Regions from separate parts of the Metabacillus mesotrionivorans genome, predicted to be linked through region 1. Evidence: a T-box and tRNA genes for the amino acid it is inferred to sense, from the RefSeq annotation. Region 1 holds a T-box; the other holds one or more tRNA genes.
The links. A T-box is a leader RNA that pairs with one kind of tRNA and senses whether it is charged. The one in region 1 lies ahead of thrS (threonine--tRNA ligase), so its partner is inferred to be a tRNA-Thr.
Positions count from the first base shown of each region.

Region 2: it has a tRNA-Thr gene. The T-box ahead of thrS (threonine--tRNA ligase) is inferred to sense a tRNA for this amino acid. The anticodon was not compared.

Region 1 covers NZ_JBQMFF010000004.1:208,194-217,841, forward strand. Annotated here, with positions in the region: gene ACTSEZ_RS13285 (glyceraldehyde-3-phosphate dehydrogenase) at 1-196, shown strand, start outside; gene speD (adenosylmethionine decarboxylase) at 1,721-2,101, shown strand; gene ACTSEZ_RS13295 (cytosolic protein) at 2,218-2,616, shown strand; gene nrdR (transcriptional regulator NrdR) at 2,731-3,189, shown strand; gene ACTSEZ_RS13305 (replication initiation and membrane attachment family protein) at 3,274-4,671, shown strand; gene dnaI (primosomal protein DnaI) at 4,693-5,628, shown strand; gene ytxC (putative sporulation protein YtxC) at 5,745-6,569, shown strand; T-box leader at 6,647-6,887, shown strand; gene thrS (threonine--tRNA ligase) at 6,941-8,869, shown strand; ribosomal protein L20 leader region at 9,001-9,130, shown strand; gene infC (translation initiation factor IF-3) at 9,180-9,648, shown strand, end outside.
Region 2 covers NZ_JBQMFF010000016.1:32,802-42,449, forward strand. Annotated here, with positions in the region: gene ACTSEZ_RS20985 (cache domain-containing sensor histidine kinase) at 1-1,280, opposite strand, end outside; gene ACTSEZ_RS20990 (ABC transporter substrate-binding protein) at 1,441-2,721, opposite strand; gene ACTSEZ_RS20995 (carbohydrate ABC transporter permease) at 2,802-3,629, opposite strand; gene ACTSEZ_RS21000 (carbohydrate ABC transporter permease) at 3,629-4,570, opposite strand; gene ACTSEZ_RS21005 (cupin domain-containing protein) at 4,869-5,564, opposite strand; gene ACTSEZ_RS21010 (hypothetical protein) at 6,136-7,296, opposite strand; tRNA gene ACTSEZ_RS21015 (tRNA-Leu) at 8,057-8,137, opposite strand; tRNA gene ACTSEZ_RS21020 (tRNA-Leu) at 8,173-8,258, opposite strand; tRNA gene ACTSEZ_RS21025 (tRNA-Cys) at 8,280-8,353, opposite strand; tRNA gene ACTSEZ_RS21030 (tRNA-Gly) at 8,363-8,437, opposite strand; tRNA gene ACTSEZ_RS21035 (tRNA-Gln) at 8,496-8,570, opposite strand; tRNA gene ACTSEZ_RS21040 (tRNA-His) at 8,603-8,678, opposite strand; tRNA gene ACTSEZ_RS21045 (tRNA-Trp) at 8,703-8,776, opposite strand; tRNA gene ACTSEZ_RS21050 (tRNA-Tyr) at 8,795-8,879, opposite strand; tRNA gene ACTSEZ_RS21055 (tRNA-Thr) at 8,889-8,964, opposite strand; tRNA gene ACTSEZ_RS21060 (tRNA-Phe) at 8,976-9,051, opposite strand; tRNA gene ACTSEZ_RS21065 (tRNA-Asp) at 9,062-9,137, opposite strand; tRNA gene ACTSEZ_RS21070 (tRNA-Met) at 9,141-9,217, opposite strand; tRNA gene ACTSEZ_RS21075 (tRNA-Val) at 9,299-9,374, opposite strand; tRNA gene ACTSEZ_RS21080 (tRNA-Glu) at 9,390-9,464, opposite strand; tRNA gene ACTSEZ_RS21085 (tRNA-Ser) at 9,474-9,563, opposite strand; tRNA gene ACTSEZ_RS21090 (tRNA-Asn) at 9,568-9,642, opposite strand.

The DNA of each region.
Region 1 (9,648 bases):
AACAGAGCCGCTAGTATCGATTGACTTTAATACAAACCCGCATTCCGCAATCATCGACGGCCTGTCCACCATGGTCATGGCAGACCGGAAAATCAAAGTGCTCGCATGGTATGACAACGAGTGGGGCTATTCTTGCAGAGTCGTGGATCTCGTTCGATTCGTTGCTTCGAAAATGAAGAAGTTATCGGCGGTATAAACGTATAAGTGGAAAAGGCAGCCTTTGGCTGTCTTTTCTTTATGCATCCAGCTTTTAGGGGTGGTGCAAACCTGCGAGAAAACTAATCTGGCGTATCTGATCAAGGAGAATAGCACGGAAATCTGGCTTGAACAAATATAAGCACATATGAAATGACCCTTCAGAAGGAGGAGAATTGTGCGAAGGGTTATTAGTGCGTAAGATATGCCCCTTCATCAGGAGGGAGATGGTGCGAAGGGTTATAAGTGTATAAGATATGTCCCTTCAGCGGATTGAGAATTGCGCGAAGGGTCATAAGTGTATAAGATATGTCCCTTCAGCGGCAGGAGAATTATGCGAAGGGTTATTAGTGCGTAAGATATGCCCCTTCATCAGGAGGGAGATGGTGCGAAGGGTTATAAGCAAACTAGTAATCACTCTGTAACAGGACTCAGTGAGGATAGAACCCTCAAACAGAGAAATATCTGGTTTGGTGGTCCTGATCCGTCCGATAAGAACCCTCAAGCGGAAAAAAATCCGGTTTGATGGCACCGTTCCACCTGATAAGAACCCTCAACCAAAGAAAAATCCAGTTTGGTGGTCCTAATCCGTCCGATAAGAACCCTCAAGCAGATAAGAATCCAGTTTGACGGCACCATCCCACCCAATAAGAACCCTCAAGCAGAAAAAAATCCGGTTTGATGGCACCGTTCCACCTGATAAGAACCCTCAACCAAAGAAAAATCCAGTTTGGTGGTCCTGATCCGTCCGATAAGAACCCTCAAACCAGAGAAAAATCCGGTTTGGTGGTACCAATCCGTCCGATAAGAACCCTCAAGCGGAGAAGAATCAGGTTTGGTGGTACCAATCCGTCCGATAAGAACCCTCAAGCGGAGAAGAATCAGGTTTGGTGGTACCAATCCGTCCGATAAGAACCCTCAAGCGGAGAAGAATCAGGTTTGGTGGTACCAATCCGTCCGATAAGAACCCTCAAGCGGAGAAGAATCAGGTTTGGTGGTACCAATCCGTCCGATAAGAACAATCAGGCGGAGAAGAATCCGGTTTGGTGGTACCAATCCGTCCGATAAGAACCCTCAAGCGGAAAAGAATCCAGTTTGGTAGCCCTGATCCGTCCGATAAGAACCCTCAATCAGAGAAGAATCCGGTTTGGTATCACCATCCCACCCAATAAGAACCCTCAAGCAGAAAAAAATCCGGTTCAATAGCACCATCCCGCCAGAAAGTATTCCAAATTATGTCCTCCCCCAAAAACGAAATTTATCTCCGCTCAAAAAATACTAAAACCCCCGGCAGCGTATGCTGCGAGCCCCTGCATGAAAGAGAAGCATCATTTTTTTGAAAAAAGTGTGTTGCAAAAACAAACTAAAGAAAGTATACTATTTTTCGTGAACTTCTTAATGAACGCGGCCTTGTGGCTACTTAAAGGGTTAGGACCTCTCTGGACTAACTTTCCCCCGTGGTAGTTCAACAATCCATTGCGAAGAACTTCATGTAAACTAAAATTCCTAAAGGGGGAACCATATAATGGAAACAATGGGACGTCACGTAATCTCTGAACTGTGGGGATGCGACTTTGATAAACTGAATGATATGGACTTTATTGAAAAAACGTTTGTAAATGCTGCGCTGAAATCAGGTGCTGAAGTGCGTGAGGTAGCTTTTCACAAATTTGCTCCTCAAGGTGTGAGCGGGGTTGTCATCATCTCTGAGTCTCACTTAACGATTCACAGCTTCCCTGAGCATGGATATGCAAGCATTGATGTATATACTTGCGGAGATTTAAACCCGAATGTTGCAGCAGACTATATTGCAGAGGCTCTTTGCGCACAAACACGCGAGAACATTGAGATCCCGCGCGGCATGGGTCCTGTACAAGTGAAACAGGCTCAAGTAAAAGCTCTTTAATGATTACTCATTTTCATGTAAAATGAAAGAGGTGCAGCATGCACCTCTTTTTCTTATGCAATGACCTTTTACATACATACCTTTTATTCTAATTAGAAAAGGAGCCAAGCCTGACTATGAGCATGATGCATAAAATGAAAAGTTTCTTCTCTGCAGGACAGGAAACGTCTGAAAATCATTACGATGAGGCATTGAGAAGCCACTATTATAAAACGACCGCCAAGAAGGCAATGGAAACCGTTCAGCAAACGCTCGGCAGAATGCCTGGAGCAAAAGTAACCTCCGTTTCCGAAGAGCACGGCGAAATCAGTCTTGCCATTGAAAAACCTAAAAAAGCGCTGATGATTGTCACGGTCATATCTGTACGGCCTTACGAAACAGCCATTGATTTCAACGTGTCAACAGATTCAAAGCTCGGAACAGATTTCGGATTCAGCAAAAAGCTGATCAGTGAGGCTTACGAAAAGTTGAATAAGGATCTTCCGTTTATCGGCACAGGACTTTATCCGAAGTGATAACGGCTGCGTGCGAAGGAAAGTCCAGGCTTTTGGGAAAGATAGAAGAAAAGATTCGGCATCAAGATCAGACTGTAACAGAAATCCCGATGCTTTTTGATTGGAGCTGGTTGTATGAAATGTCCTACATGTCATCATAATGGCACGAGAGTTCTGGACTCCCGTCCTGTTGATGAAGGAAAATCCATTCGGAGACGGCGTGAATGCGAAGAGTGCCAGTACCGCTTCACAACGTTTGAAAAGGTAGAGGAGATTCCGCTCATTGTTGTCAAAAAAGAAGGGGTCCGGGAAGAATTCAGCAAAGATAAGATTCTTCGGGGGCTCATCAAAGCGTGTGAAAAGCGCCCTGTTCCTCTTCCGAAACTGGAGGAGATTGTGCAGGATATTGAAAAAGAACTCCGGAATCAGGGAATATCAGAAGTGAACAGCGACGACATTGGCGAAATGGTTATGGACAGGCTTGCAGGTGTAGATGAAGTGGCTTACGTCCGGTTTGCGTCCGTTTACCGCCAGTTTAAAGATATAAATGTATTTATTCAAGAATTATCAGAGCTGATCAAAAAGGTGAAATAAGAGCGCGCAGAACATGGTTTTGGGCTCTTTTTTCCTTTTCGCAGGCATGCTGCTTGTTTCGGCTGATGAAACAGAGGGAATGCTATGGACAATCATTGGAAACAATTACTTCCGGTAGACAGGTATCTCGTCAAAATGAACGGGCTGCTGCAGGATTTTGACAGAAAAGTTCTGACGCTGCTCTATCAGCCTCTGCTTGGGGCAAAATGCTATGCCCTCTATATGACACTCTGGTCAGAGCTTGAACAGGACCGGATATGGAGCAGAGAAACGACGCATCATGGCTTGATGTCTCTTATGCAAAGCAACCTGAGGGAGATCTATGAAGAACGGATTAAGCTTGAGGGCATTGGACTGCTTAAAACCTATCTGAAAGAAGAAGGAGATTCCAGACTCTACATCTATGAGCTGATGCCGCCCATCATGCCGGATGAATTTTTTCAGGACGGGGTATTAAACATCTATCTGTATAACCGGATCGGAAAGTCAAAATACAGTCAGCTGAAAGCCTACTTTTCAGACAGCAGCCTTCCGGAAAACTTGACGCAGGTGACAAAACCCTTCAATGAGGTGTTTCAGTCCCTGCAGCCAACAGAAATGCACTCTTTTGCTTCAGGAGAAATGCAGGAATCCATGATCCCTGAAGAAGGCAAGGACTTTCTTGGTTCTCAGACGGGAAGCTCTCCCCATATGACGGACACTGTTTTTGATTTTGATCTGTTTTACGCCGGGCTTTCAGAAGCTGTCATTCCAAGGAAATCCATTACGCCGAAAGTAAAAGAAACGATCAAGAAACTTTCTTATCTTTACGGCATTGGAGCCATGGAGATGAAGAATGTTGTGATGAACGCCATTGATGCGAATGAAGCCATTCAAATAGATGAACTCAGAAAGGCTGCAAGAGACTGGTATCAGTTTGAGCACGGGGAAAGACTTCCTGCTCTTACTGAAAAAGTACAGCCTTCCCATCTCAGGTCAAAGCCTGCGGTTCAGGCTGAACTGTCACAGGAAGAATCGCTGATCAGACAGCTTGAGAGCATCTCGCCGAAGCAGTTTTTAAAGGACCTGGCAGACGGCATAGAGCCATCTGCTGCAGACCTGCAGATCGTTGAAGAAGTCATGTTCAAACAAAAGCTTCATCCGGGCGTTGTGAACGTCCTGATCTACTATGTCATGCTCAAAACCGACATGAAGCTCTCAAAGACGTATGTTCAGCGAATCGCGAGCCACTGGGCGCGGAAACAGGTGTCAACTGTCAAGGAAGCGATGGACCTTGCGAAGCAGGAGCACAGAAAGTATCAGGACTGGGCTTCAAAGAAAACATCTTCCGGCAGAAAAATTGTCCGGAAAGAAACGCTGCCACAGTATTTACAGCAAAGCGAAGAACGTGGAGAACCAGCCGCAGAGCAGGATGACGAAGAAACAGAGCTTGAACGGAAACGGCTTGAAGAAAAGCTCAGACAGTACAGGGAACAAAATTAATCTCAGGCGGAGGTGAACAAAATGGAATCCATCAACAAATCTCTTGGGCGTCTTTCAGGCCGGGAAGATTTTCAGAAGAGGCTGGGTGCCATGAAGGCTCAGATCATGCAAAATCCGGATATCCAGGAATTTCTGCATGAAAACAGTTCTGAAGTGAATGAAGAAATGATCAACAGAAGCCTGATCAAACTCTACGAATACATTGGACAAAGCAAGCGCTGCGCAGACTGCCCGAGTCTCAGAGAATGCAAAAATCTAGTAGAAGGCTATCATCCGAAGCTTATCCTTCAGGGAAAAACCATTGACCTGAAGTATGAGGTCTGCCCGACGAAAGAAGCGGATGATGAACGGAAAAAACAGCAGTCGCTCATCAAGTCCATGTTTATTCCGCGTGACGTTCTGAATGCAACCCTTGAAGACATTGATCTCAAGGAAGCAAGCAGGCTGAAGGTTGTGGACATGGCCCTAAGCTTCAGCAGGGACTATCAAGAGGGCAAGTACCGCAAAGGGCTGTACTTGTACGGTCCGTTCGGGATCGGCAAAACCTATATTCTCGGAGCGATTGCAAACGAACTTGCAAAGAAAAAGATTCCTTCCATGCTTGTGTATGTGCCGGAATTTTTCAGGGAATTAAAAAGCTCCATGCATGATCATTCGCTGGAAGAGAAGGTTGAGGCAGTTAAAAAGGTAAAGGTGCTGATGCTTGATGACATTGGTGCCGAGGCGATGTCAAGCTGGGTGCGCGATGATATTCTGGGGTCAATCCTCCAATACCGCATGCTTGAAAACCTTCCAACGTTTTTCACCTCCAATTTCAGCATGAAAGATCTTCAGTCGCATTTAAGCGTTACACAGCGCGGTGAAGAAGAGCCTGTAAAATCAGCGAGAATTATGGAGAGGATCAAGTATCTGGCAGAACCGTTCGAACTGAAAGGCCGCAACTGGCGCGAAAGATAGAAAAAGCAGTACACCGCAAATCCTGCGGCGTGCTGCTTTTTTTGGTTTTGTGATTCTAATTGTTCTTCTCAGGCCATATACATGGAATCAGGTATTGGCTAAAAGGGGGGACAACCTTGATCAAAGTATTTTTTAATTCTCCGGATGAAGCAGAGAGATTTTATACAATGCTTGTCCTTAAGCAAAATCAGCGGAACGTTGAATTGTGCATAATTGACGGAAACGGAGTCGGGGTTTCGGCAAGTGATTTTGATGCGGCGGCAAGAACGCTTTTTATTCCGGCGCTTGCGTCTTATATTCTTAAATACAATGAATCACGTCTTATGCTTTCGATCATCAGGGACCGCTTTTATTTTCATGAGCCTGAAGAACAGCAGCAAATCATACATATTGCAGAGGCGATCATTGAAGGTGAACGGACGGAAATTCCCGGTGCCAAACAGCTTCCCGTGAGAGAAACGCCGATTTATGAAGCGCTGAATGACTTTATTAAGCCTGATCTTGCATTTGCTCTTTCGTCCTTTATAAAATTCCGTCTTCACAGCTATGTGGAGCGTTTATATAAATATATTGAGATTGCGATTGAAGAGTATAAGCTTGAACAGGAGTATCAGACGTTTATTCATAGTTTAAGAGAGTATGCCATGAGCAGGGAAACGAAGGCAGAGGTTATTCACATTGTTCATGAACACGAACTGACCGTTTACAATGAGCATTTTTCTGAAATCAGCAAAGAGGATTTAGCGGGGCGTATTGACAGGACGTTCGTTCATCAGCACCCGATGTACATTGATGCTTCCCTTTTGGCTCCCCTTGTCTCTATAGCCCCTGGGAAGATCCACCTGTATACCGATTCACCTGATTATGGAATGGTGCAGACCATCCAGAATATCTTTCTTGAACGGGTAAGCATTTATCCGAGAAAGATGGCTGGCGTTTAAATTCAGCTTTCGGAAGGGAAAAAGCGGAATCAGCTTGATTTCCTCCCGGAATGCTTTTATAATACGTTATGAATAGAAGAAAAGTTTTGATGAGGACACGGGTGAGTTATCACGGCTCAAAGAGAGGGAAGACATGGCTGAAAGCTTCCCAGTACGAATAACCTGCTTACCGCCTCTGAACTTCAGCTTTGAAAAGGACTTATTCCTGAGTAAGTGCTGACGGGAAATCCCGTTACAGATCTTTTTTGAGCCATTCACCGCGCGTAATGTGAATGGAAACAAGGGTGGAACCACGGCGAATAATCACTCGTCCCTTATTTTAGGGACGGGTTTTTTATTTTTTAAGAAAACATGCAAGGAGTGACTTTAGGATGTCAAATGTAAACATTACTTTTCCGGACGGAGCTGTAAAGGAATATCAGGCAGGCACATCAACTGAAGATATCGCAGCCTCCATCAGCCCGGGTCTGAGAAAAAAATCCATTGCCGGTAAACTGAACGGTGAACTGATTGATTTGAAAACACCGATTGAGCAGGACGGAAGCATTGAAATTGTCACACTCGACAGCCCAGATGCGCTGGAAATCATCCGCCACAGCTCTGCCCACGTACTCGCCCAGGCCATTAAACGATTATATGGAAATGTAAAGCTTGGAATCGGTCCGGTTATTGAAAACGGGTTCTACTATGACATCGATATGGAAGAATCGATTTCTGCTGAGGATCTGCCGGCGATTGAAAAAGAAATGAAGAAAATCATCAATGAAAACATAGAGGTCGTCCGCAAAGAAGTAACACGCGAAGAAGCAAAGGCGTTATATGAAGAAATAGGCGATCACCTGAAGATTGAGCTGCTTGATGCCATTCCTGAAGGGGAAAAAGTGACGATCTATGAACAGGGCGATTTCTTTGACCTCTGCCGCGGGGTGCATGTTCCTTCAACAGGAAAGCTGAAAGAATTTAAGCTTTTAAGTGTAGCCGGCGCATACTGGCGCGGGGACAGCAACAATAAAATGCTGCAGCGCATTTACGGTACGGCTTTCATTAAAAAAGCAGACCTTGATGAGCATCTGCGCCTGCTTGAAGAAGCGAAGGAGCGCGATCACCGAAAGCTTGGAAAAGAACTGAGCCTGTTTACGACATCTCAAAAAGTAGGACAGGGCCTCCCAATCTGGCTTCCAAAAGGCGCGACAATAAGGCGCATCGTAGAGCGCTACATTGTGGATAAAGAAGAGCGTCTGGGCTACCAGCACGTATACACACCGGTGCTTGGCAGTGTGGAGCTGTACAAAACATCCGGCCACTGGGATCATTATCAGGATGACATGTTCCCTGCAATGAACATGGACAATGAAGACCTTGTTCTTCGTCCGATGAATTGCCCGCATCACATGATGGTGTACAAGCATGACATTCACAGCTACCGCGAACTTCCGATCCGCGTGGCAGAGCTTGGAACGATGCACCGCTATGAGATGTCAGGAGCTCTTACAGGACTGCAGCGTGTCCGCGCAATGACGCTGAATGACGCCCATATCTTTGTCCGTCCTGATCAAATCAAAGATGAATTTATCCGGGTTGTAAAACTTGTTGAAGAAGTTTATAAAGACTTTGGCATCAATGACTATTCCTTCCGTCTTTCCTACCGCGATCCGGAAGACAAAGAGAAATATTTTGACGATGATGCGATGTGGGAAAAAGCACAGAGTATGCTTAAATCTGCGATGGACGAGCTTGGTCATGACTATTTTGAAGCAGAAGGGGAAGCGGCGTTCTATGGTCCTAAGCTTGATGTTCAGGTCCGCACAGCACTTGGAAAAGACGAAACGCTTTCTACTGTGCAGCTTGACTTCTTATTGCCGGAGCGCTTTGATCTGAACTATGTAGGAGAAGACGGCAAACAGCACCGTCCGGTTGTTATTCACCGCGGGGTTGTCTCAACGATGGAACGTTTTGTAGCCTTCCTGATTGAAGAGTACAAAGGGGCGTTCCCGACTTGGCTTGCTCCAACTCAGGTTCAGGTGATCCCGGTTTCGCCTTCAGTTCATCTTGATTACGCGAAAAGCGTTCAGGAGAAGCTGCAGGCTGCAGGTCTCCGCGTCGAGCTTGATGCACGCGATGAGAAAATCGGATATAAAATCCGCGAGGCGCAGATTCAGAAAACACCTTATATGCTTGTAGTGGGCGATAATGAAGCAGCTGAATCAGCTGTGAATGTCCGTAAATACGGCGAGCAGAAATCTGAAACAATCAGCCTGGATGCATTTATTGACGGCATTGTGAAAGAAGTTAAAAGATAAATCTGTAAAAAAGTATTGCACATGCGGAAGATGTTTGATACAATTCTTTTTGTTGCAATAAAAGCCAGCATGACTTGACACAGGAATTTTTTCCGTGATATAATTTGCATGGTAATTGAATAGAACGTTTGTCTAGCAAGCAGAAGCACCCGCTTCTCACCTGATTGACGCATTGCGCAGTCTGCAGGTTTACGACCATTTTATACTTAGTATACTAAATCGTAGTGTGGGTGTTTTATGCGCCCGCACTTTTTTATTTGAAAAAAGTGCGAGCAGAGTCTGTTCAGTTAAAAATCCTTGGAGGTGGCTAATTATTAGCAAAGACATGATGGTAAACGATGGAATCCGCGCTCGTGAGGTTCGTCTGATTGGTGCAAACGGCGACCAGCTTGGAATCAAAACACGCCAAGAGGCGCTTGAGATTGCTGCCAGAGCGAATCTTGACTTAGTGTTAGTTGCCGCAAACGCGAAGCCTCCTGTATGTCGCATTATGGACTACGGAAAATTCCGTTTTGAGCAGCAGAAGAAAGACAAAGAAGCACGTAAAAATCAAAAGATCATCAGCATGAAAGAGGTTCGCTTCAGCCCGACGATTGATGAGCATGATTTTAACACAAAACTTAAAAATGCACGCAAGTTCCTTGAAAAAGGAGACAAAGTGAAAGCTTCCATCCGCTTTAAAGGACGTGCAATCACTCATAAAGAAATTGGCCAGCGTGTTCTGGACCGTTTTTCTAAAGCTTGTGAAGATTTAAGTACAATTGAGTCTCATCCGAAAA
Region 2 (9,648 bases), on a different contig from region 1:
TTTGACAGGTGGGTGATCAGGGAGTAGATTTGCGGGACGTTATTTTTAAGGGCAACTGTTCCGATTGACTGCAGTGCATTATAAAGGAAATGCGGGTTGATTTGAGACTGCAGCACTTTAAGTTGATTTGTCTTATTTTCGAGCTCAAGCTTGTACTCCCTCGTAATCAGCTGATTGATCCGCTCGATCATCTGCTGAAAACGGGAGCCCAGAATCCCGATTTCATCAGATCCGAAGGACTGGGAGGCGATCTTCATATTGCCTTTTTCAACCTGTTCAATATTCTGAAGCAGAATTCTGATCGGGGACGTCATTTTAAAGGAAACGAACAGAACAGCAAGCACCACAAGCGACAAACCGATCACGCCAAAGAGAATGTTGATTTTAGCCACGCTGTATGCGCTGTCATAAAGGATATGAAACGGCACCCGCTTGACCAGGATCCAGCCTCCGGATGATTCAGAAAGCCTGTCGTACATCATCACTCCGTTAAAAGAATCCTCCTGCCACTCAAACGTGCCTGATGCAGTGTCTGCATCCATCACGCTCTCAATCCACTTTTGATTGGATCCGTCCGGAATCTCGGCGTTTGAACTGTAAATCATCTTCCCCTCTGATGACAGCAGGAAAAACTCCTCTGTTTCCCGGTTGTACAGATTCCGGCTCATATCAATGATCGTATCAGGCGAAATGCCGAGAGTGATGTATCCAAGTACATCGCTTCCGGGCACATTCGTAAGCGCCCTGTGCATCATCACGATGTCCCTTCCCCTTCTTGGGCTGTCCTCATGGCTTGCGTATACGGGCTCGATATACAGGTTGTAGGGGCTGCGCTCAGCACTGTTGAAGGCCTCACTTTTTTCATCTTCAATACTCGTTGAAAAGACTACAGTCGAACGCTTAGTAGCAGAAATCACCCTGTCATCTTTGGCAAACGAAATTTTCACCTCGTTGATCGTATCTCCTGTATAGAGAATGGTCTGCATAATATTTTTCACAACACCGACATTCTGATAGTCATTTTTATCATCGGGCGCTCTGAGGTAGTTAATAAAATCCGGGTTGTTGTACAGGGAGAGTGTAAGACCGTTCAGCTCATTCAAATAGCTTTCAAGGTTTATTTTCCCCTGGTATAGCAGATTGCTGCTTTCTTTCACAACCTGGTCTTCAAGCGATTCTTTTGTATATAGGTACGTGATTAAAATGGAACTGCCGAACGGCACGATGGTCGTAATCATCAGAAGAACAATCAATTTGTTGCGGATGCTTCGTTTCAGCATGGGGTCTGACCTCCAGGGACTAGCTTATTCTTTAGTATATAGCCAGTTTTATAGGCTTGAAAGCACTTTTTAGAATCTTCCTTCAAATACCTTGGGGGGGATTACAAAAGGATGCAAAAAGAAAGCACACCCATGAGGGCATGCTTTCTCTATCAGTCTATTACTTCAAGTTATCCCATGAAGTCTGGAAGCGCTCAAGCATTGTATCATAGTCGATTTTGCCTGCAGCATATTCCTGCATGGCAGCAGCGAATTCTTTGTTCGCCCCGTCCGGCCATTTGAACCAAGTCCAAGGGATTGTTTTTTCTTCTTTAGAGTAATCAAGAATCGATGTTCCAAGATCGCCAAGACCAGCAGGCTCGATGTTATCGAATGCCGGGATGAATGCGAATTCTTCTGTGATGAAGCGTTTGCCTGTTTCAGATGAAACCATCCAGTTTAAGAATGCTTTCGCTTCTTCAAGATGCTCTGAATTTTTGTTCAGTACCCAGTTGTTCGGTACGCCGACTGGAAGGCTGTTTGCATTCTCGTCGTTGCTGATCGGAATTGGAAGGAAGCCCATGTTGATCTCAGGATTGATTTCTGTGATCATGTTTTCTGTCCAGTTACCTTGCTGCAGCATAGCTGTTTCGCCAGAAGCGAAAAGTGTAACCTGTGTATTGTAATCTGTCGTTAATGGATTGTCGTTTGCATATTTAAGCTCTGTATCAAGAACTTCTTTGAACTGCTTGAACTGCTCGTTGTCAGTGAATTTTTCTGATCCGTCATAAAGACCTGCGATAAATTTCTCCGGATCTTCCTGCTGTGCAAATGGAATGTTCAGTAAATGCTGCCCGATTACCCACCACTCGCCGTATCCAGCAGAGAATGGAGTGATCTTTTTAGCTTCAAGCTTTTTAGCAGCTTCTTTCAGTTCATCGATTGTTTTAGGAGGCTCAGTGATGCCTGCTTTTTCAAACAGGTCTTTGTTGTAAACAAAGCCGTATCCTTCAAGGTTGACAGGCATTCCGTAAAGCTTGCCGTCTGCATCTGTCATTGGCACTTTTCCGATTGGAAGAACATGCTCAACCCATGGCTCGCCAGAAAGATCAGCAAGCTTTTCTTTCCAGAGCTCAAGTTCTTTAAAACCGCCGTTGTTGAAAATATCCGGCTCTTCGCCTGAGGCAAATTTCGCTTTAAGAGCTGCGCCGTAATCAGCACCGCCGCCTACTGTTTCAAGTTTAATCTTAATGTTTGGATTCTCAGCTTCATATTCTTTGATCATTTCCTGAAGCTGGTCAGCAATTTCTACTTTAAACTGGAAGAAGTTAAGCGTTACCACTTCATCGCCTGATTTTGAATCCTTGCCTGAATCTCCGCCTGATGATTCTTTAGACGAACAGCCCGCCATAATGCCGAATACGAAAACTAATGACATACATAATAACAGAAAGCGTTTCATTGATGGATTGACCTCCTTGAATCTTTTTATTTTATATAAATTTCTGCACTCTTAATCTATCGAATGCAGAAACTTTATATCTACTTGATCGAACCTGATGCAATACCCTTAATAATGTGCTTTTGCAGGAACAGGAAGAAAATCACGACCGGGGTAATGCCAAGCACCAGCGCTGCGAGTCCCATATCCCACTGTTTCGTGTACTGGGCAAAGAATGAACTTGCCGCAAGCGGAATCGTGCGGAGCTCCGCATCCTGCAGAACAAGCAATGGAAGAAGGTAATCATTCCAGATCCAAAGCGTATTCAGAATGACTACCGTTACCGTGATCGGCTTTAGGAGAGGGAAAACAATTCTCCAGAACACTCCGAACTCGCTGCAGCCGTCAATCTTTGCTGACTCTTCAATTTCAACAGGCACTGTTTTCACAAACCCGTGATAAAGGAACAGTGAAAGCGGAACACCAAAACCGAAATACATGATAATCAGACCCGGAATGCTGTTTGTCAGACCAAGCGTGCCTCCAAGCTTCATCAGCGGAATCATCACCGTCTGGAACGGAATGACCATTGCCGCTACAAACAGAACAAACAGGATTTTGTTGAATCTGCCCGGCGTGCGGACCATTTTCCACGCAGCCATCGAGCTGATGATCACTAACCCAATATTACTGAAAACAGTGATGATAAGCGAATTCCAGAAAGCCCGCGGGAAGTTGATAACCTCCCACACTTTGGCGTAGTTAGAGAACATAAATTCCTTCGGCCATGCTGCAGCATCTATTAAAATAGCTGCAAACGGCTTAACCGAGTTTACTAGAACGAAGTAAAACGGAATCAGGAAGATCAGCGCAATTGCGATTGCTATGATCTCGAGGACAAATGTTTTGCCTGTGTACCGGTTGCCCATTACGCCTCAACCTCCCGCTTCTTCGTCATCATTACCTGTACGGTTGTAAAGATGGCAACAACCACAAAGAACAGAATCGACTTCGCCGTACCAAGACCGTAACGGTTATTCTGGAAGGCTTCCTGATAAATATTAATCGCTACAGACTGAGTCGAGTTGAACGGCCCGCCGCCTGTAAGAGAGATATTCAGATCGAAAATCTTAAACGCCATTGATATTGTAAGGAACAGACAAATTGTAAACGCCGGAAGAATCAGCGGAACAATAATCTTCGTCAAAAGCGTCCAAGCAGAAGCTCCGTCCATCTTCGCCGCCTCAAGCAGGGAAGTATCCACACCCTGAAGAGCTGCAATATAGATGACCATCATATAGCCGCTCGTCTGCCAGGCAAACACGATGACAATTCCCCAAAACGCAGTCGTCTCATCGCCAAGCCAAGGCATTTTGAAAAACTCAAGACCCGTCATATTTCCGAGTGATGCAAAACCTTTTACAAAAATGAACTGCCAGATAAATCCGAGCAATAATCCCCCGATGACGTTCGGAAGGAAAAAGACAGTCCGCAGAACATTCTTCGTTTTAAGCGCTGCATTCAGCATCAGTGCAAAAGCAAACCCAATCACATTACTGATAATAACAGCCGCAAACATAAACTTCGTCGTAAAAATGAAAGAATTAAAAAAGGCCGGATCATTCGTAAAGATCTTCAGATAGTTCTCCAAACCTACCCACTCGACAGCTGAACTGACTCCATTCCATGAAGTAAACGAATAATAAAGCCCCATTAAGAACGGCAGTATCTGGATCACAAGGAAGAACAGCAGCGCCGGACCAACAAAGGCGCCATATACAAGCAGGCTCTTCACCTTAAACTTCTTCTTAGGAACGGTCTGCATCTGAGCCTTCGTGCTCACAGGCCCCGTTTGAATTTTCGTTTCCAACCGTCTCACCACCCTTAGTTTGTAACCGCTTTCTTTTATTATAATGATAGCGCTTACTAAAAAGGGGATACTCAATTGACGAAGAAGGTGCACTATTTTGACTAGATGTGGGGAGAAAGGCTTGTCCTCTTTTTGTATGACAGTGCTAAAATCACATAAATGCTTGAGAAATGCACCAATACGAGCTCTTTTGAGCAACTGGTGCAATAAATGTATTTTAACAAAAAAAGAACCTGGTGAGCTCCAGGTTCTTTCTCATTTGCTTAATTGAGTCTAATATTCCGGGGTACAGCCATCACTATACGCTTTGTCCCCCTAATTTTTTGCTCTGCTGCAGAAGCTTGGACTCTCCCGTACGCTCCCACTCTTCCACTGTTTCATATGCCTTCTCAGGAGTGTATCCCTTCCCTACAAGCACGCCCATCAAAATAAACTCCTGAAGAATATGAACCGCATTGATCCCTCTTTGCACATCCTCCAGCCCTTCCTTCACCAAAAATTCCGTGTGCTTTACCCATTCATCCGGAGTCTTGCCATCAATAACGGTTTCTCCACCATTTTGGCCGTAACTTTCTTCGGCAGCCTCTGCATCCGCTTTCGTCTGATGAACTGTACCAAACGGATGGTTCGGAGGAGCATAGATCGAGTAAAGTTTCAGCGGAGATTTGCCTGTATTAGTGACATTGTGCCACGTTCCTGCCGGTATGAAGATCGCCGAATCATCATAGACGTTTCTCATGAAAGGCAATTGGTCCTTGCTCTTGCCCATTTGAACAATCCCCTGCCCCTCTTCAACCCGCAGGAACTGATCAACATCAGGATGCATTTCCAACCCGATATCTTCACCCGGATTGAGACTCATTAACGTTAGCTGCAGGTGAGTTCCTGTCCATAAGGCCGTCCGGAAAGTATTGTTCTGCAGCGTCGCTTCATTAATATTAATAACAAATGGCTCTCCTCCATAATCCTTTAATGAGAATCTGTACTCACTCATCTCATAGGGGTAGGTGCTCCCTTGATAATTCCAATAGGCCGGTTCTCTGTAATAACTGTTCATCGGTGTATGAACCTGATGATAATAAGGATTTGGATACCAGTAATTCGGATAATAATACATTCTTCTCCACCCTTTCAGCGCATATAAAAGCATCATATGCAGGGAGGTGGGCGGGGGTACTTGGGTTTAAATTTATAAGATTGAGGAAGTATTTTGTCCACACGATGGGCGTTCAGATAAAACAAAAAAAGCCAATGCTCTGATTGCTAAAAGCATTGCCTTACTCGTTTTCGTAAGTTATAGATACCGGTGGTCGGGGTCGAATCGACACTCCAGAGGAATACGATTTTATGTCGGTTTCATCTATAACATAATTTACAAAGTCTTATAAAGACTACATTCTTCAGAAATTATTCTATAGTTTATTTACAATTAGGAGTCAACATGGAGTCAAATTTTATGAGCATTGAGTAAGGAACTTTCCCTTACCCTTAATCACACTTTAAGTAGTATTTCTTACGCACTTTTATTTGTAAATAATAATGTCCACCTAAAATTCTTTCAATATTTAGTCTTTTTCATTTATTTCAACTATGTATTTTTCGGTTTTCACTTGTTCCAGTTGCCAATTTTCATTTGAGATAAAAAGTATATTATTTTGATCTGCGACAACCTTTCCTTTGAATTTCACTACTCTGCCTTCTATATCCTTCATTTTTATAATATTCTGTTGTAATTTTTCTACAGGTGTAAAACTTCGAATAACTTTTGCTGTGTATATAGAAATTCTAGGTATTATAATAAATGCCCCCAAAAGCATCAACATGATTAACATTATTAATTTATTATTTGTTTTCTTATTAAGAAACTCATTGAGTACTGTTGAAAGGTATATAAAGACTGAATGCTTATCTGTAACATTATTTGAATTAACATCTACTAATTTCTTTTTTTTAGCAGTAAAATAGCTTATTATCATAGCAATTGGACAGACAATAACAACCCCCATTATATTAATAGAATTAAAGAATTCCTGTATTGGATACAGACTATATATTAATATAAGGATTATAAAATAATATGGAAAAAAGAATGCAACATTTGAGTATTTGTTATAGGAAATATAACTGAAACTGATTCCTCCGGCAAAAAATGCAAAATAAACCAAGAGCATTACCCACTCATCAGCGGTATTCCAATGATTTATTATTATTAGAAACATAATTCCAATTAAACCATATAAAGAACCGGCAAAGGATTTAAGGGGGACCTTGTAAACTCTCACAACAAAGAAAACCATTAATAGAATAAAAAAAGGAATCGCCCAAATCACACCAAATTGAAGAATTGTTAAAACATCATTAACTTGTCGAGTAAAAAAAACAGTTAATAGAATATGTAAAATAATGAAACTTATTAGTACTAATAATATATTTTGAAACTCTTTTTCTATTATAATTTTTGACATAAAAATGAGTAAACTGATAGATAAGGAGAGCATTAACCATGTAAATGTCATGGTCTGAAACTGGAATGGAATAAAGTTGAGATAAATATCAAAATTAGAAGAAGAGAAGTCTAATGATCCCCCGAAATAATATCCATAAAGAAAGGAATAGGATATTAAGAAAGAAAAAGAAGAAAATATACTAACTGTTAAAGAAATAAGTGCAATCTTTTGATAAATATTATTTGTTTGTATTAAGCCCTTTTCCGAAAACATTCTCACCACTTTCACCTCCAAAAAATGCTAACTTTATTATAACATATATTACCAATAACTTCCTATAGAATGATAACTATTAAACCCTTTACAATATATCATCTACTCTTACATAGCAATAAGGGCCAATGCAAAAATCGGTTAGCTTTTTTTGTAATGGATTCGGTGTTCTTTGAAAATCTGAGGACAAGAAAAGCATATTATCATTTTAGATGTTGATATAAAAAGGTTTTTAACCCCTTATCATCATACCACCCATAGATTGTGGGTGTACGTGAGAGCATCCTACAATCTAACTTTAATTAAACCACATAACAGAACTTTTATTCTGTTCTAAATATCACTCAACAATATATAAAATATTCGTTATTTGGCACGCAGCTTTTATGAATAGACCCCTTAATTTTATGAATTGTCATTATTGGAATTGAGTCATTACCTTGAAATGAATCAATTGAAGCTATCCAATCATTTTTTGACATATATTATTGATATAGATAATCCGTTAAATCTTCACGTAATTTATTTATATATTGACCTTGTACAATAACAATTTTTGAAGAAGACTTCGTAAGCTTGATCATCCGTAATTTTCTTTTTAATTATTTGCGCTTCATCATCTGAAAGTTTTCCTCTTCTACCCACACCAACCTCCTACGCACACGATTCAACGCACACGATTTTGTAAAATTTATGTCGTAAAAATAAACGCAAAAAAAGACTTCAACGGTTATGTTGAAGTCTTGATTTCTATAGCTATTTTAGATACCGGTGGTCGGGGTCGAACCGACACTCCAGAGGAACACGATTTTGAGTCGTGCGCGTCTGCCAATTCCGCCACACCGGCAAAATGATCATTTTTTTGAACTGGATACTGGTTGATGCCGAGGACCGGAATCGAACCGGTACGGTAGTCACCTACCGCAGGATTTTAAGTCCTGTGCGTCTGCCAGTTCCGCCACCCCGGCTAAGGGTGAGTTCATAAAAATTGGAGGCGACACCCGGATTTGAACCGGGGATAAAGGTTTTGCAGACCTCTGCCTTACCACTTGGCTATGCCGCCTTAAGATTCTGGAGCGGAAGACGGGATTCGAACCCGCGACCCCCACCTTGGCAAGGTGGTGTTCTACCACTGAACTACTTCCGCATTCGCTGTAATTGTATCTTATGCAGCTGTTGCACAAAGATGACTGTTAAAGTGAAAATGGCTGGGCTAGCTGGATTCGAACCAGCGCATGACGGAGTCAAAGTCCGTTGCCTTACCGCTTGGCTATAGCCCAAAAAATAAATAAAAACCCTATTAATAAAATAATGGGGCGATTGAAGGGAATCGAACCCTCGAATGTCGGAGCCACAATCCGATGCGTTAACCACTTCGCCACAACCGCCACTATATAAGATAAGATTTAAATTGGCAGGGGCAGTAGGAATCGAACCCACACCGGAGGTTTTGGAGACCTCTGTTCTACCTTTAAACTATGCCCCTATATTTGATTGATAAAAATGGTGGAGGGGGACGGATTCGAACCGCCGAACCCTGAGGGAGCGGATTTACAGTCCGCCGCGTTTAGCCACTTCGCTACCCCTCCACATTTCAGTGGTGCCGGCGAGAGGACTTGAACCCCCAACCTACTGATTACAAGTCAGTTGCTCTACCAATTGAGCTACACCGGCTAAAGAATAAATGGTGGCTTGGGACGGAATCGAACCGCCGACACAAGGATTTTCAGTCCTTTGCTCTACCGACTGAGCTACCAAGCCTTTATAAAAATGGCGGTCCCGACCGGGATCGAACCGGCGATCTCCTGCGTGACAGGCAGGCATGTTAACCGCTACACCACGGGACCATTTGGTTGCGGGGACAGGATTTGAACCTGCGACCTTCGGGTTATGAGCCCGACGAGCTACCAGACTGCTCCACCCCGCGATAATAATAAGGTAATTCTCTTCGTCCCGATAAGTTGGTGTTAAACCTGCTTGACCGTTACGCTGCTGCTTTAAATTTTCATGGTGGAGGATGACGGGCTCGAACCGCCGACCCTCTGCTTGTAAGGCAGATGCTCTCCCAGCTGAGCTAATCCTCCGCAGCGAAAATATGTTGGTGACCCGTACGGGATTCGAACCCGTGTTACCGCCGTGAAAGGGCGGTGTCTTAACCGCTTGACCAACGGGCCATAAAGTTGTGGCGGAGAGCAAGGGATTCGAACCCTTGAGACGGGTTACCGCCTACACGATTTCCAATCGTGCTCCTTCGGCCACTCGGACAGCTCTCCAAAATGGCTCCGCAGGTAGGACTCGAACCTACGACCGATCGGTTAACAGCCGATAGCTCTACCACTGAGCTACTGCGGAATAATA